3 regions of the Ureibacillus endophyticus genome follow, and region 3 is predicted to be linked to each of the others. Evidence: riboswitches for the same ligand, from Rfam matches in the RefSeq annotation. Region 3 holds a riboswitch; each other region holds the start of a gene.
The links. A riboswitch is a leader RNA that binds a small molecule or an ion and turns the genes downstream of it on or off. The one in region 3 is predicted to bind lysine.

Region 1: another riboswitch for lysine. It lies ahead of NKR20_RS12155 (aspartate kinase); the one in region 3 lies ahead of NKR20_RS07945 (transporter substrate-binding domain-containing protein).
Region 2: another riboswitch for lysine. It lies ahead of dapA (4-hydroxy-tetrahydrodipicolinate synthase); the one in region 3 lies ahead of NKR20_RS07945 (transporter substrate-binding domain-containing protein).

The regions. Positions count from the first base shown of each region.
Region 1 is NZ_JAMYWW010000001.1:2,469,273-2,474,917, forward strand. It holds gene NKR20_RS12150 (YslB family protein) at 1-282, shown strand, start outside; gene NKR20_RS12155 (aspartate kinase) at 351-1,574, opposite strand; lysine riboswitch at 1,685-1,867, opposite strand; gene uvrC (excinuclease ABC subunit UvrC) at 1,900-3,690, opposite strand; gene trxA (thioredoxin) at 3,892-4,206, opposite strand; gene NKR20_RS12170 (electron transfer flavoprotein subunit alpha/FixB family protein) at 4,365-5,342, opposite strand; gene NKR20_RS12175 (electron transfer flavoprotein subunit beta/FixA family protein) at 5,379-5,645, opposite strand, start outside.
Region 2 is NZ_JAMYWW010000001.1:3,066,723-3,072,367, forward strand. It holds gene NKR20_RS15220 (bifunctional 2',3'-cyclic-nucleotide 2'-phosphodiesterase/3'-nucleotidase) at 1-1,070, opposite strand, end outside; gene NKR20_RS15225 (alpha/beta-type small acid-soluble spore protein) at 1,304-1,507, opposite strand; lysine riboswitch at 1,719-1,901, shown strand; gene dapA (4-hydroxy-tetrahydrodipicolinate synthase) at 2,020-2,904, shown strand; gene NKR20_RS15235 (DUF2935 domain-containing protein) at 2,940-3,710, opposite strand; gene NKR20_RS15240 (sodium:solute symporter family protein) at 3,819-5,288, opposite strand; gene NKR20_RS15245 (hypothetical protein) at 5,293-5,472, opposite strand; gene NKR20_RS15250 (tartrate dehydrogenase) at 5,632-5,645, shown strand, end outside.
Region 3 is NZ_JAMYWW010000001.1:1,637,009-1,642,653, forward strand. It holds gene NKR20_RS07935 (2-oxoglutarate dehydrogenase E1 component) at 1-818, shown strand, start outside; gene odhB (2-oxoglutarate dehydrogenase complex dihydrolipoyllysine-residue succinyltransferase) at 918-2,177, shown strand; lysine riboswitch at 2,386-2,570, shown strand; gene NKR20_RS07945 (transporter substrate-binding domain-containing protein) at 2,679-3,536, shown strand; gene NKR20_RS07950 (amino acid ABC transporter permease) at 3,721-4,452, shown strand; gene NKR20_RS07955 (amino acid ABC transporter ATP-binding protein) at 4,473-5,207, shown strand; gene NKR20_RS07960 (RNA polymerase sigma factor) at 5,350-5,645, shown strand, end outside.

The DNA of each region.
Region 1 (5,645 bases), 830 kb from region 3:
CCATGTACTGATCTTCAACTCATTACCTCATTCTTTCAGGATGCAGGATGGGGTACTCTCTTAGTTGAAAAGGAAGAAAAAGATGGTTATATCCTCACTTTGTCAAATGAAGCAGATTTGTTTAACTTAGAAAATCGAACATTCCGACTAGAAGCAGGTTTTATTGCTGAACAGATACAATCAATTCAAGGCTGTATTACGGAATGCTATGATGAAAAAAGAGAAAAACAAAATCAAATTGTATTTACAGTAAAATGGGACAACAAGGAAAAAATAGGTTAAGAATAAATTTCTTCCATATTAATATAGAAGAAAAGGTGTTTTCGAAAATCGAAAACACCTTTTTATTTCTACTTTACAATTTCCTCTATTAAATTAAATTCATCGTGTAAAGCATTTGCTGCTTTAACCATATCATCTTGTGGTACGACAACTGATACTTTTATTTCTGATGTACTTACCATTTTTACTAGAATATTTTCCTTACGTAATCGATCAAACATACGAGCAGCTACTCCAGGATTTGAAACCATGCCTGCCCCAACGATTGAGACTTTTGATAACCCAACTTCAAAATCCGCAAAGCTAAATCCTAATTCCGGTTTATTTTTTTCAAGTACTTTAATTGCTTCAGCAAAATCCTCTTTATCTATAGAGAAGGAAACAGTCGGTTTTACTCCATCTATTACTGCTTGTACAATAATGTCGACATCGATATTGTTATTGGCTAGAGTTGAAAAAATATTTGCTAACGAAGAATTTTCATACGAATCGTATCCTACCGTTAAACGAATAATTTCTGCCTCATATGCAACGCCTCTAACAACTAGGTTTTTTTCCATGTCAACCTCTCCTTTAATCAATGTTCCTTGAGCTTCCGTACTTGAACGAACTACTAATGGTATTTCATAAATTTTTGCTAATTCAACTGCTCTTGGATGTACAGTTTGAGAACCTAAATGTGCTAATTCTAACATTTCATCATAAGTGATTTGTTTTAACCTTCTTGCACCTTTTACAACTGCTGGATCTGCTGTATAAATTCCATCTTGAGCAGTAAAGATTTCAATATGCTCAGCCTTTAGCGCAACTCCAATCGCTACTGCAGTTGTATCTGCCCCGCCATCACCAAGTGTTAAGATATTATTCCTGTTATCAACACCTTGTGAGCCTGCAACAATAACGATTTCTCCTTTTTTGAGGCGGTCAATAATTCGTTCACCATTGATATTGTTTATTAGAACACTATCATTGTTTTCAATTGTTTCAATCCCCGCTTGCCATCCTGTTAATGAAATAGCTTTAAATCCTTTTTTCTGTATTGCGATTGCTAAAAGGCTACTAGCAATTTGTGCGTTGGTCGATTCAATTACATGCAACTCTCGTTTTGATGGTTTGTCTGATAGGAGATTTACAATTTGATAATTTTTATCTTCCAATAACTCCATATTTGGAACGACCACAATTACATTGCGTCCTCTTTTCTTTTCATCAATAATTCGTTTTGCGATTTGTTCTATTTTTTCAGTTGATGATAGTGAGGTGCTATCAATTTTTATTACGATGCTAACCATTTGTACCCTCTCCTTTATACGAAGAACTTAATTGGTTTTCTATAAAAAAGGGCAACCTCTCACTTATCGTGAAAAGCTGCCCCACCATACATAATGCAAGAAAGTATATGAACTGAGATAGCCCTCCAGAATCATTTTTAGATTCTGACAGTCTTACATTTATTCAATGCAAAACCAGCAAGTAAACCGAACAATTTGTTCACCGCTTCGGCAAGTTACCCTTTCGCAAGTCTTCATTGGAATTGTTCATCCTTCAACAAGTTACTATTGAACCTTGCACCTCTACCATTCTATTAAATTTTCTTGTGCTTACAATATCATACAATTATTCCTTTGGCAATGTATCTTTATGGAAATATTGGTATATTGCATTGGCAGTTTTACTAGGTATGTTTGCTTCCATTAATTGTTCCACAGTAGATTCTTTTATTTTTTTGATTGATCCAAAATGTTTTAATAATTGTTGCTTTCGTTTTGGTCCTATTCCTTCAATTTGATCTAAGACTGATTGTATTGCATTCGTTTGATGTTGTTGACGTAAAAACGTAATTGCAAAACGGTGTACTTCATCCTGAATTCTTTGGAGTAAGTAGAAGCCATCGCTTGTTCGTTTCATTTCAATTGGAACAGGTGGATCACCGAATAGTAGCTGGGAGGTGTTATGTTTTTCATCCTTTGCCAAACCAGCAATCGGTATGTAAAGTCCGAGTTCATCCTCCACTACTTCTCTAGCAACTTCCATTTGCCCTTTTCCACCATCGATGATGATTAAATCTGGTAAAGGTAAATTTTCTTTTAAAACTCTCGTGTATCTACGGCGAATTACTTCCTGCATTGCACCATAATCATCGTGTTTTGCCGCTTCTCGAAGTTTATATTTTCGGTATTCCTTTTTAGCAGGTTTTCCGTCTATAAATACAACCATTGCGGATACTGCATCGGCTCCATGCATGTGACTATTATCAAAGGCTTCAATTCTAAGTGGTGGTGCAATATTCATGGCTAAACCTAATTCCTCACATGCGCCTACAGTACGTTCTTCTTGTCGTTCAATTAGCTGAAATTTTTCATGTAAAGCAATTTGTGCGTTTTTCATCGCCAAGTCCACTAATTCCTTTTTCTGTCCCCTTTTAGGAATGATTACTTTAACATCTAACAATTTTTCTAAAATAGTTTCATCGATATTGCTTGGAATAAAAATTTCTTTTGGTTTTATATGTTCAGGTATGTCGTAAAAACGACCGATAAATGTTAGGAATTCTTCTTCTGGATCTTGATGTATTGGAAAAATTGACACATCTCTTTCAATTAGTTTACCTTGTCGTACAAAAAATACTTGTACACACATCCATCCTTTTTCAACGGCATAGCCGAAAACATCTCGATTGGATAAATCTTTAGAGACAATCTTTTGCTTTTGCATAATCGTTTCGATATGAGCAATTTGATCTCGGTATTCTTTTGCTCGTTCGAATTCCAGATTTTCTGCTGCATCTAGCATTTTCTTTTGCAGATTGTCTTTAACTTCTTCATAGCCACCACTTAAAAATTTAGAAATTTCTTCAATCATTTCCTCATAAACAATTGGCTCTATTTCCTTTACACAAGGAGCTAAACATTGTCCGAGATGATAATATAAACATACTCGATCAGGTAGTTTTGAACATTTTCGGAGAGGATAAATTCGGTCTAACAATTTTCTTGTTTCATTGGCAGCGAATGCATTTGGATATGGCCCAAAATATTTTGCTTTGTCTTTTTTAACTTTTCGAGTTGTTAGTATGCGCGGATATTTTTCATTTGTAATCTTTATATAAGGATAAGTTTTATCGTCTTTTAGCATAATATTGTATTTTGGATCATGCAGTTTAATTAAGTTTAGCTCCAACATTAGTGCTTCTAAATTACTAGATGTGACGATATATTCAAAGTCCTCGATTTCACTAACTAAGCGTTGGGTCTTTCCATCATGCGTACCGGTAAAGTAAGAACGAACACGATTTTTTAAGACTTTCGCTTTTCCAACATAAATAATTGTTCCTTGACGATCTTTCATTAAATAACAACCAGGTTCATCCGGTAAGATTGCCAATTTATATTGAATGTTTTCATTCATACTTATCACCTTTAATTTTTCGATATCTTTATTATAAAATTTAGGTGAAGACAAAAGCGAGAGAAAAGATAAGCAAATTAATTACTTTGAAGAGCAAATATTTTAGCCAAATAAGCAAATAAATCCAGGTCAAAAGCAAATAATAAAGAAAGGCTGTGTTAAAAGTCATTTGACTTTTGACACAGCCCTTGATTAGTAGAATTATTTATTGTTGTTAATGAATTCAGCTAATGCTTCTTTTGGTTGGAATCCAACAGTTTTTGCAACTTGTTGACCATCTTTGAATAATAATAAAGTCGGAATTGACATTACTTGATATTCAGCAGCAGTTGCTTGGTTATTATCAACGTCTAATTTGACGATTTTTACTTCTTCTCCCATTTCAGCATCAAGCTCTTCTAAAACAGGTGCGATCATTTTACAAGGTCCACACCATGTAGCCCAGAAGTCTACTAATACTAAACCTTTTTCGATTTGTTGAGCGAAATCTTGATCTGTTGCGTGTGTAATTGCCATATAAATAGCCTCCTTATTCTAACATCAAATGTAGTATAGCATGATTTACCAGAGAAAAAATAATATTTTGCTTACTGTAGTATTATGTCGAATTTAAGAAGCTTTATTACGCTAGAAAAAACTGCAATCCTATTAAGAATTGCAGTTCACCAAATCAATTATGAATTAACTTTTAATGCTTTAAATTCTTCGATTAATAATGGAATCACTTCGAATAAGTCTCCAACAATTCCATAATCAGCTACTTTGAAAATGTTAGCTTCTGGATCTTTATTAATGGCAACGATTACTTTCGAGTTCGACATACCAGCTAAATGTTGGATTGCCCCAGAGATACCAGCAGCAATATAAAGATCTGGAGTAACTACTTTACCAGTTTGACCAATTTGAAGCGAGTAGTCACAGTATCCTGCATCACACGCACCACGAGAAGCACCAACTGCTCCACCTAGTAAGTTTGCAAGCTCTTTTAAAGGTTCAAAACCATCAGCAGATTTTACACCACGCCCACCTGAAACAATTACTTTTGCTTCCGATAAGTCTACACCTGTCGATGCTTTACGAACTACTTCTTTAATAATTGTACGTAAGTTTTGAATATCAACAGAAAGTTCTACTACTTCACCAGCACGGTTTGTATCTTGTTCAATTGGTGCAATGTTATTTGGACGAATTGTTACAAAAACAATCCCATCTTTAATTTTCACTTTTTCAAATGCTTTACCAGAATAAATTGGACGGATAAATAATGCATCATCACCAGTACCTTCAATTTCAGTAACATCGGAAATTAATCCACTTTGTAATCTTGAAGCGATTTTTGGTGATAAATCTTTTCCTAAAGAAGTATGACCAAGTACAATTGCATCTGGTTTCACTTCATCTTTAATAGCAAGTAACGCTTGGCTAAAGCCATCAGAAGTGTATGATTTTAAATGTGGATGCTGTACGACTACAACACGGTCTGCCCCATATTCTATTAAGCTACCAGCTAATTGAGAAACTTGATCGCCAATTAGTGCGCCTACAACTTCTCCACCATCAGCAATTTTTTGTGCTGCTGCAATTGCTTCAAAAGAAACATTTCGTAAAGCCCCTTCACGTACTTCGCCTAACACTAACACTTTCTTTGCCATATATAAATCCCTCCGTTACCCTTTTTCGTTATCCTCTTAGACTACTTTTGCTTCAGTATGAAGTAAGTTAACAAGCTCTTTTACTTGTGCAGATAATTCCCCTTCTAAAATACGTCCAGCAGATTTTTGCGGTGGTAAGAAAATCTCCACAGTTTCAATTTTTAACTCAACATCATCTTCATCGATGTCTAAATCATCTAATTCAAGTTCTGCTAGAGGCTTTTTCTTAGCCTTCATAATCCCTGGTAAAGATGGGTAACGTGGCTCATTTAATCCTTGTTGAGCAGTTACTAATAATGGTAA
Region 2 (5,645 bases), 1.4 Mb from region 3:
ATTTTACCTTCAAGATGAGACTTATCCCAATTTAATATTTGTGGTGGTACAATACCAGTTACTCCCACTTTAATCGTTGTTTTATTTCCTTGTGAATCAACAACTTCTTTATCTATCAATACATAAGGTGTATACAGATTCTCACCAGTAGTTGCATCTTTAATGTTTGCATTTACATAAGGGAAATCTGCATCATCTAGTACTTCATCTAAATAATCTAATCCATAATTAAATTCATGGTTCCCAAATGTAGAACCATCATAGTCTAACAATTCCATAGCAGTAATCGATGGGTGTTCTTCCCCGTCTTTAAGTACAGCTACAGCTTGTTTATATGACCCAAGTGGAGTACCTTGTATAGAATCTCCATTATCAAATAACAATGTATTTTGATTTTCTTCTCGTGCTTTTTTAATTAGTGTAGCTGTCTTTACTAAACCTAAACTATTAGATTCAGTATCTTTGTAATAGTCATAGTTCATAATATTCGTATGAATATCCGATGTTCCTAAAATTCTTAAAGACACAGTTGTATTTGCTTCCACTGGTGAATATTCCTTTAAGAAACGTTCTAAAATAGTATTCATATGTCTATATGATAAAACATTTGTTGGTTTTAATGTCTGATCTCCATAACCTTTTAAAATACCTAATGAAACAGCTTTTGCAACTTCATCACGGTTATCTTTTTGTATTTCTTTACTATCTTTAAATTTATTTAAAACTGCTTCAGAATAGTCGCTATCCTTTTGTAGCGCATTTGCAACAATGACAATTGCCTCTTCTCGCGTAATCTTGTCATCTGGAGCAAATTGTGTTTCCGTTTTTCCTGACACTAACTTTAATTCGATTGCTTTTTCAATATAAGGTTTTAAAGAGTCCGGTACATCTTCAAATTTCACTGTTTTTCCAGTACCTAGCTCTAATCCCATTGTTTCAATTACTTTTTTTACATATTCCCCGCGTGTTACTTCATTTATATCTACTGCTGCGCTTGTAGGTTCAACATGTGCAATATTCGTAGCTGCAAGCGATAACAAAAGTGCAGAAGCAGTTAACTTTTTCCACATCTCACTCCATTCCCTTCTTTTTATAGAATTTTCAAGCAAAACAATTCTACCAAAGAAAGGAATTTAAATATAGTAATTTGCATTTCTGGGAAAAAATAATAATAGCTAACTGTATTAATAGATAGTACTAAGATAATAATGATTAATGAACAAATAGTTAATAAACTAAATAAAAGACTAAAGGCTGACACAAAAAATAGTTGTTTGAATTAGCCCTTAGTCATTTTATATTTTTATTGTCCTGAACGACCTCTTAATTGTGCTTCAGCCATTTGCACAAGGCGTTTTGTAATTTCTCCACCAACTGAACCATTCGCACGAGAAGCATCCTCTGGTCCAAGGTTTACACCAAATTCGCGAGCAATTTCGTATTTCATTTGATCAACTGCCGCCTGTGCTCCAGGTACTTGTAACTTATTTGAACTACGGTCAGCCATTTCTTTCACCTCCTTATGCCTTTAGATTGTTCACCTTGAATGTTTTAATACAGAGTTAATAGTACCTGTAAAGTATCAATTTCCCTCGTATAATCGTTAAATAGTTTGAATTTGCTAATTTTTTTATAAATTTAGAAAAGGTGTTGCATTCCACTATAAAAGGATGTACACTAATTGATAATTATATATTTTCTTATTTCAAAACTTTTGAAGTAAGGATAGAGGCGCAAAGACCATTAGTACACAATTCGAGGAGAATGAGGTCCGTTGACAATTGTCGAAAGGGGAATTTGCCGAAGCTACAAGATGCTCATTTAATCTTGAAGCTGGTTCTGTTGTTGAATAAATGCAGAACTGTCATATAGGTTTTACTATATGGAGGGCTATCTTACGCAAGGAAATGATTTTTATTTCTAAGCAATAACGAGTCCTCGTTATTGCTTTTTTGCGTTTATACATTAACGCCCTTCTCCCTCTATTCGATTATAAAAATGATGAGGATGTGGAGAAGAATGAATTTCGGAAAAATTTTAACTGCTATGGTAACTCCTTTTGATCAAAATGGTGAAATTGATTGGCAGGCAACTGAAAACTTAATTAATTATTTAATTGCAAACGGTACTGATGGATTAGTCGTATCAGGTACAACTGGTGAGTCACCAACATTAAGCGAAGAAGAAAAAGTTCAACTATTTAATTTCGCAGTAAAAGTAGTGAATGGTCGAATTCCTGTTATTGCTGGTACTGGTTCGTACAACACAAAAGCATCAATTGAACTAACAAGAGCTGCTGAAAGTGCAGGAGTTGATGCGGTTATGCTTGTTGCTCCATACTATAACAAGCCATCGCAAGAAGGATTATATCAACACTTCAAAGCAATCGCTGAAAGTACTGTATTGCCTATTATTTTATATAACGTTCCAGGTCGTAGTGTCGTTAACATTTCTGTTGATACAGTTGTTCGACTATCAGAAATTAAAAATATCGTAGCGATTAAAGAAGCAAGCGGTAATTTAGATGCAATGGCAGAGATTATTGAAAAAACACCAGAACATTTCACATTATATAGTGGTGATGATGGTTTAACGATTCCAGCACTTTCAATCGGTGGAGCTGGTGTAATCTCAGTTGCATCTCATATTATTGGTAATGAAATGCAATCAATGATTCAAAAATTCTTAAGTGGTAATTTACAAGAAGCAGCACGTGATCACCGCAGACTATTACCAGTTATGAAAGTATTATTTGCTACACCAAACCCAACATCAGTAAAAGCTGCATTAAACCTAAATGGAGTGAATGTTGGTGGCGTTCGTTTACCAATGATTCCACTAAACAACGAAGAATTAAACAATCTTCAAAAAGTTTTAAATACAATTGAAACAGTAAATGCGTAAATAGCAAAAGCGTCTCAGCGAGTGAGACGCTTTTATTATTTGGCTTTTGCATTTGATGATTGCATTAATTTCGTTAAGTAATATTGTTCTTCCCTTGCCATATGATCTGCCATGGAAGCTGTAAATGTTCCAAGAATTTCAGCGCTCAATTCCATTTCCTTAAGCTCGTTTAAAAAGGTTTTAAATAAGCCCATTTCCACTTCCACATCATGATTAAATTTTTTTAATGCGGGGAATCTCTTCACATTACTACGCAAATATCCGGTTAACTCAACCGCTTTTAAATAAAATTGTTCAAATTGTTTCGTAAATTCATAACTTTTTTCCTTTAACCTTTTTTCAACACCATCGAGTTGATCATTAATTGCCCCAGCATGACCAGCAGCATCAACTAGCCATACTAAATGATGATGTAATTCATGAAAAATAGGCGGCACTTTTTTAACTTTTAAATAACTTAAAATTAGCTGATATTCCTCTAACTCATTCACCATATGATTCATAAAAGTAGGAGATAAATGGATATTCATTTGACCAAGCAAATGACGTTTAATAAGGGACAGCTTAAATTGTTTTAGTTCAGCTACAAGTTTTTCCACATCTCTTGTAAAGTTCTCGATAGTTGATTCATTTTGAGAGTCTACTTGTCTACGGAGTTGATCAAAATTCTTAATGAAGTAAACCGCTTTTGAAATATCATCTTTTTCTGAAGGATATAGCGAGTCATAAATAAAACGACTATGGTCACTTAACACATGTAGCCAAAAGGAATGTTCAAATACGGCACTTCTTAAGTAATCGGACACTAATTCAACCCCTTATCACACTTTTCTTTCACTTTATTCCACAGTATTTCGTTTTATTAATTGATATTTACAAAGCCCGAAAATCTACACAAGATTTCCGGGCTACTATTATTTAAACTTATTCAATTCGATTTTGACACTTTTTAAAAATTCATTTGCTTTTGCTTCAGGAGCTTTTGTCATTAAACTCACTACAATAAATAATATTGTTGAAAGTGAGATTCCCCATACCCCTGAAGCAAGTCCAAATGGTTTATATTTGAACAGTTCAAGTATAATAACAACTACACCACTTATCATGACACTCGATAACACCCCTGCTGCTGTTCCACGTTTCCAGAAGAATGTTCCAATAATAGAAGGTACTACAACAAGTAATCCCGCAGAGGAAGCAACAGATAAAACCGCTATTAAATCTAACTCCATTTCAGCAAATAGATAAGCTAATATAGCAATTATCGGAATAACAATTTTTCCAACTCGCAATTGCATGGCGTCAGTAGAATTCTTTTTGACCTGACTATAGACATCCCTTGCAAATAAGGATGAGAGAGTTAGCAAGATTGAATCAATTGTAGAGATTGCTGCTGCCATGATTCCGACCATCACGATTACCCCTAAAACTGGTGGTACTGCATCAGACGATAATACCATTGGAGTTGCCAAATCCGCCTTTTCTAAATTTGGGAACATCACAACTGCTGAGAATCCCCAAATCACTGCAACTAGTGTATAAATTAATCCAAATATCATAAAGCCCATAAGCATGATACGGAGACTTTTTAAAGAGGCTGGCATAAATAATCGCTGACTAACCTGTGGATTTGATAAACTAAAGAAGAACCACGGTATCGTCATTCCTATAAATGTTGTAAAACTCCAAAAACCATTTCCAGGTACTGCTAAATGCTCTGGTTTCGTTGATTCAATAGCACCGAAAAAGTCACTAAATCCCCCTAAGCTATTGATTAATATAAGTACTACAACCGTTGATGTAATAATCATGAAAACAGCTTGCAGTGAATCCGTCCATGCAACGGAACGAATTCCAGCAATATACGAAAATACAATGGCAACAATTGTGGCAATAATTACACCTGTTGAATAGGAGATTTCATTATTCGTCATACCTTGTAATAAATAGCCGACACCGGAAAGTTGTACAGCACTATAGGGTATTAAAAATACACAACTTGTAATCGAAACGACAAGAGCTACCATCTTATTATCATAACGATCGCCTAACATTTCAGAAGGCGTAATATAACCATATTTCTTCCCTACCACCCAGAATCGTGGACCAAAGAAGGCTACTAGAGAAACACCCATTAAGTAAATTAATTCAAATCCAATTGCACCAACACCACCATTGTAGGTTAACCCTGCTAACCCTACTAACATAAAGGCACTATAAGTTGTCGCACTATAACTTAAGGCAGATACAATCCCACCCATCTTCCGATCGCCTAAAAAATAACTCCCCATATTTGTCTGCTTACCACTTCTAGATAAATAGGCAACAAACAATGCAATGAGGATATATACTACAATTCCCCACCAGACCATAGATGTTGTCATTTCTTCACTTCCAATCCTTTGTTAAGAAAAAATTAATCCCTATTACAATACATGTCAGCACTGTCCATATTAAAAAACTACCGTACCATTTTGCTACATCTGTTAATAACGTATATGGAAGTATGTATGCTAGCAAAATCATTATCAAAATGGCTAGTGCCCACTTCAATTCATTTCCTTTCAAATTATCACCTCATAAGATAATTGACTGATTATTAGTATAACTAAATCCTTACAAATTAAAAATAATCAAAATTTTTGTTCATTAAAAATAGTATTTTTCATTTTTAATTTAAGTTATATTTTAATAGATTGAAAATTCTATATAAAGGAAGTTTTAATAATGAAAACATATAA
Region 3 (5,645 bases):
TAGGCTATGAATATGGTTACAACTTAGAAAATGACAAAGCCTTAACTATTTGGGAAGCACAATTCGGTGACTTTGCAAACATGGCTCAAATTATGTTCGACAACTTCATCTCTTCTGCTCGCTCAAAATGGGGACAAAAATCAGGTTTAGTTCTATTATTACCAAATGGTATGGAAGGACAGGGACCAGAACACTCTTCAGCACGTATTGAACGTTACTTACAATTATGCGCTGAAAATAACTGGACTGTAGCAAACTGCTCAAATGCAGGAAACTACTACCACTTATTACGCCGTCAAGCAAAAATGCTTGGTACAGAAGGTGTTCGTCCATTAGTAGTAACTTCACCAAAATCATTACTTCGTCATCCATTAGCTGCTGCATCATTAGAACAACTTGCAACAGGTAAATTTGAAGAAGTAATTGAACAACCAGGTTTAGGTAATAACCCAGAAAAAGTAGAACGCATTTTACTTGCATCTGGTAAAGTAACAATTGATTTAGCTGATCGTGTACAAAATGGAGAAGGATATGATAACCTTCATATTGTTCGTGTAGAACAACTTTATCCATTCCCAGCACAAAAATTATCTGATATCATTGCGAAATTCCCTAACGCAAAAGAAATCGTTTGGGTACAAGAAGAACCGAAAAACCAAGGTCCATGGAAATATGTACTAGAATATTTATTAGACCTTGCAGAAGGTAAAAAAGTGAAATATGTTGGACGTCCAGAAATGTCTTCTACTTCTGAGGGAGATATGGATTCACATAAAGAAGCTCAAGCAAAAGTTATTGACGAAGCTCTTGCAAAATAATTTATTACACATTTCAATCATTTATAGAGGATAACTACCTAAAGGGTAGTAAGGTCATGTGGGAGTATTCCCACATGATAACTAAAGGAGGATATTAAAGTGGCTGAAATTAAAGTCCCTGAACTAGCAGAATCGATTACAGAAGGTACAATTGCACAGTGGGTTAAAAAAGTTGGAGACCGTGTTGAGAAAGGTGAATTTATCGTTGAATTAGAAACAGATAAAGTAAACGCTGAAATCATTTCAGAAGAAGCAGGCGTATTAACACAAATTCTAGCTGAAGAAGGCGATACTGTACTAGTTGGCCAAGTAATCGCAGTGGTAGAAGCTGGGGAAGGAGCAGCACCAGCGCCAGCAGCACCTGCAGCTGAACCAAAAGCAGAAGCAGCTCCGGCACCTGCTGCAGCTCAAACTACTCCTGCACCAGCAGTTGAAGAAGAAACTTCAAATGAACGCGTTGTAGCATCTCCTGCAGCTCGTAAATTAGCTCGTGAAAAAGGAATCGACCTTAGCGCAATCTCTCCAGTAGATCCACAAGGTCGTGTGCGTGTACAAGACGTGGCAGCGCATGGTACAGCACCAGCTGTAGCTCCAGTAGCAGCACCTACACCAGTTGCGACTACAGGTGGCCCAGTTGTATTCACACCAGCAGCTAATTCTGACCGTGTAACAATTGAAAAAATGAGCCGTCGTCGTCAAACAATTGCAAAACGTTTATTAGAAGTTAAACAATCAACTGCAATGTTAACTACATTCAACGAAATTGACATGACTAACATCATGGCACTTCGTAAACGTAAACAAGAAGAGTTCGTGAAAGCTAACGACATCAAACTTGGTTTCATGTCATTCTTCACAAAAGCTGTTGTGGCGGCACTTAAAAAATATCCATACGTTAACGCTCAAATCGTTGGCGATGAAATTCACTTAAATAACTTCTTTGATATCGGTATCGCTGTATCAACTGAAGAAGGTTTAGTAGTACCAGTTGTACGTGATGCAAACAGCAAAAACTTCGCTGAAATCGAAAAAGATATCGCGAACTTAGCGAAAAAAGCTCGTGAGAAAAAATTAGGCTTAAATGACATGGCTGGTGGATCATTCACAATCACAAACGGTGGTGTATTCGGTTCATTAATGTCAACACCAATCATGAACGGTACTCAAGCTGGTATTTTAGGTATGCACTCAATTGTTAACCGCCCAGTTGCTGTAAATGGTGAAGTTCAAATCCGTCCAATGATGTACGTAGCACTTTCTTACGATCACCGTATCATCGACGGAAAAGATTCAGTAGGATTCTTAAAAACAGTTAAAGAATTAATCGAAAATCCAGAAGATTTATTATTAAATTCTTAATATAACATTTACTAGCGGATTGTATTATCCGCTAGTTTTTTACTGTACCTTAAGAAATATAAATATTCAGATAAAAATAGTTGGGAAGTATTATTTAATTAACACCATTTAGATAGTAATTTCCTATTATCAGAAAAATGAATATTGACATTATAATATTCATATAGTAACATTTTAATAGAAATTTAATATTAAAACCTCACGTTACATGTGGGGTAGAGGCGCGATATTTATTAGTTCCTTTTGGAGTGTAGAGCAACGATGAATAGAGGAAGAAGGAAATATTGCCGAAGTATGTCAGTAGGCTCACTACTTTCATACTGGGTCTGCAGTGAATAACTGCAGGACTGTCTCAGCTGGTCTCCCAACCAACTGAGGGGTGCTATCTCAATCGGGACGTTTAGAGGATTTAGGCTATTAGAGAAATAGACGACCTGAGTTCATCTTAGGTCGTTTTTTATTCTTTAAATGCCCAAAAAAGTATGTAAAGGAGAGAGAACGATGTCTAGAAAATTCAAACTACTATTTGTATCATTGTTTGCAATTATGGTTTTAGCTGCTTGTGGTTCCTCTGACAAAGAAGACAACGCAACATCTTCTACTGATTCTGGATCTACTGAAGAAAAAGGAGTATTTAAAGTTGGTTTAGAAGCAGGTTACCCTCCATTTAACTGGACACAAAAAGATGATTCAAATGGTGCTGTAAAAATTGATGGTTCTGAAGAATATGCTGGCGGTTACGATGTAGAAATCGCTAAACGTGTTGCAGACGCTTTAGGAAAAGAATTAGTTATTGTTAAAACAGAATGGGACGGCTTATTACCAGCCCTTCAATCTAACGTTATCGATGCAATCATTGCAGGTATGAGTCCAACTGAAGAACGTAAAGCTGCAATCGATTTCACAGAAAACTACTATACAAGTGATTTTGTAATTGTAGTTAAAGCTGATGGAAAATATAAAGATGCTAAAACATTAGCAGACTTTGCTGGAGCAAAAATTACATCTCAATTAAACACTACTAACTATGCAGTTATTGACCAAATTCCTGATGTGAAAAAAGAAACTGCAATGGAAAGTTTCGCTCACATGCGTGTAGCTTTAGAATCTGGTGTAATTGATGGTTATGTTGCAGAACGTCCAGAAGCAATCTCTTCTACTTCAGCAAATTCGAACTTTGCTTTTGTTGAGTTAGAAGAAGGATTTGAAACAAAACCAGAAGATGTTTCTGTAGCAATCGGTCTTCGTAAAGGTGACGAAAACCTAGCTAAAATTAACGAAGCTTTATCAGAAATTTCTGAAGAAGAACGTCAAGAAATTATGGATAAAGCAATTTCAAACCAACCAGCTGCTAACTAATGCAGTTTGGGCTATCACTGGTCTACTACAGGCCAGTGATAACTTTTTACTGAGCAAGATACATATTTATAAGTTCAATCGTGTCTAGCTACAGGCGCTTGTCTTTGAGGCGAACGAGGAAAATGCTTTCGTTTTTGCCACGCAAACAAGAACGCCTTTTGCTTATCTAACTAGGAGGATATTTATGAGTTTTGATATAATACTCTCAATACTACAAGAGAATTGGCCAAGCTATTTACGCGGCGCCTATATGACGCTTCTAATTGCAGTAATTAGTACAATTATTGGTGCATTAATCGGATTATTTATCGGGGTAATGCATACGATTCCTCTTCGTAAGAAATCTGTTAAGTCCATTTTCTTAAAAATTATCAACTTCATCCTAACAGTTTACGTAGAAATCTTCCGTGGTACACCAATGATTGTACAGGCAATGGTAGTATTCTATGGTATTGCTGCTTATGGTTATGAAATGGATCGTTTTGTTGCAGCGGTTGTCGTTGTAGGATTAAATACAGGTGCTTATATGGCGGAATATGTACGTGGTGGTATTGTTTCGATTGATAAGGGACAATACGAAGCTGCTGAAGCAATCGGTATGGGTCATTTCCAAACAATGATTCACATTATTTTACCTCAAGTTTTCCGTAATATTTTACCAGCAACAGGGAACCAATTAATTATGAACATTAAAGACTCTGCTGTATTAAGTGTAATTAGTGTAACTGAATTATTCTTTACTACAAAATCAATCGCAGGTGCGAACTTCCGATTTGCAGAATCTTATTTAATCACATGTATCATGTACTTAATCATGACTTTTGTCGCTTCACGTATTTTACGTTACGTTGAAAAAAGAATGGACGGCCAAAATGCTTATCAAGTAGAACAACGTCGAGAAGAGCAAATGTACTAATCGCGTAAGGAGATCAAAAGATGGAAAAAGTTATTGAAATCAAACATCTGAATAAATCATTTGGCAACCATGAAGTGCTGCGCGATGTAAATTTCACAGTAAATAAAGGTGAAGTGGTTTGCTTAATTGGTTCTTCAGGATCAGGAAAATCAACGCTTTTACGTTGTATCAACCTATTGGAAACGCCAACTGGTGGAGAAATCATTTATAATGGTGAAAATATTTTAAACGACAAACATGACGTTAGAAAATACCGTACACACTTAGGAATGGTATTCCAACAATTTAACTTGTTCAACAATCATAATGTATTGAAAAATTGTATGGTTGGTCAATTAAAAGTGTTAAAACGTTCAAAAGAAGCAGCGAAGCAAAATGCTTTAAAATATTTAAAAACAGTTGGTATGGACAAATACGTCAATGCTAAGCCAAAGCAATTATCCGGTGGTCAAAAACAACGCGTTGCAATTGCACGTGCCCTTGCAATGGATCCAGAAGTAATGCTGTTCGATGAGCCAACTTCAGCGCTAGATCCAGAAATGGTTGGGGAAGTATTAAAAGTAATGCGCCAATTAGCTGATGAAGGGAATACAATGCTAATTGTTACCCATGAAATGGAATTTGCCCGTGAAGTATCAGATCGAATCGTATTTATGGATAAAGGTGTAATAGTTGAAGAAGGACCTCCTGAGCAAGTCCTTGTCAATCCACAACAAGAACGTACAAAAGAGTTTTTAAAGCGTACATTAAAATAATGGTATGGAGGGCATCCAAAGTGTAATAACTCTTTGGATGCCCTTTCTCTTTGGTACGTCTCAAAGTAATTTAAGACGTATCTTTTTTATTACACTTTTCTGAGACTTGTTCGTCTATAGGAGTAGGAAAGGGGGCAACATAGTGGATCAGTTATACCGAGAACATAATAGAACGATATTTAAATACATATTTTATTTAGTTCAAAATGAATCCGTTGCAGAGGATTTATTACAAGATACTTTTTTAAAAGCCTATAAAAACTATAACCAGTTTAGAAATGATGCTAGCGAACTAACATGGCTTAGAAAAATTGCTAGAAATGTTGTTTATGACTATTTTAGAAGAAAAAAGCTTATAGAGTTTATACCATTTCTTAAAAGCCATGAACAAACCGTAAAATCTGATGCCATTGAATTTATTTTAGAAAATGAAGAGAG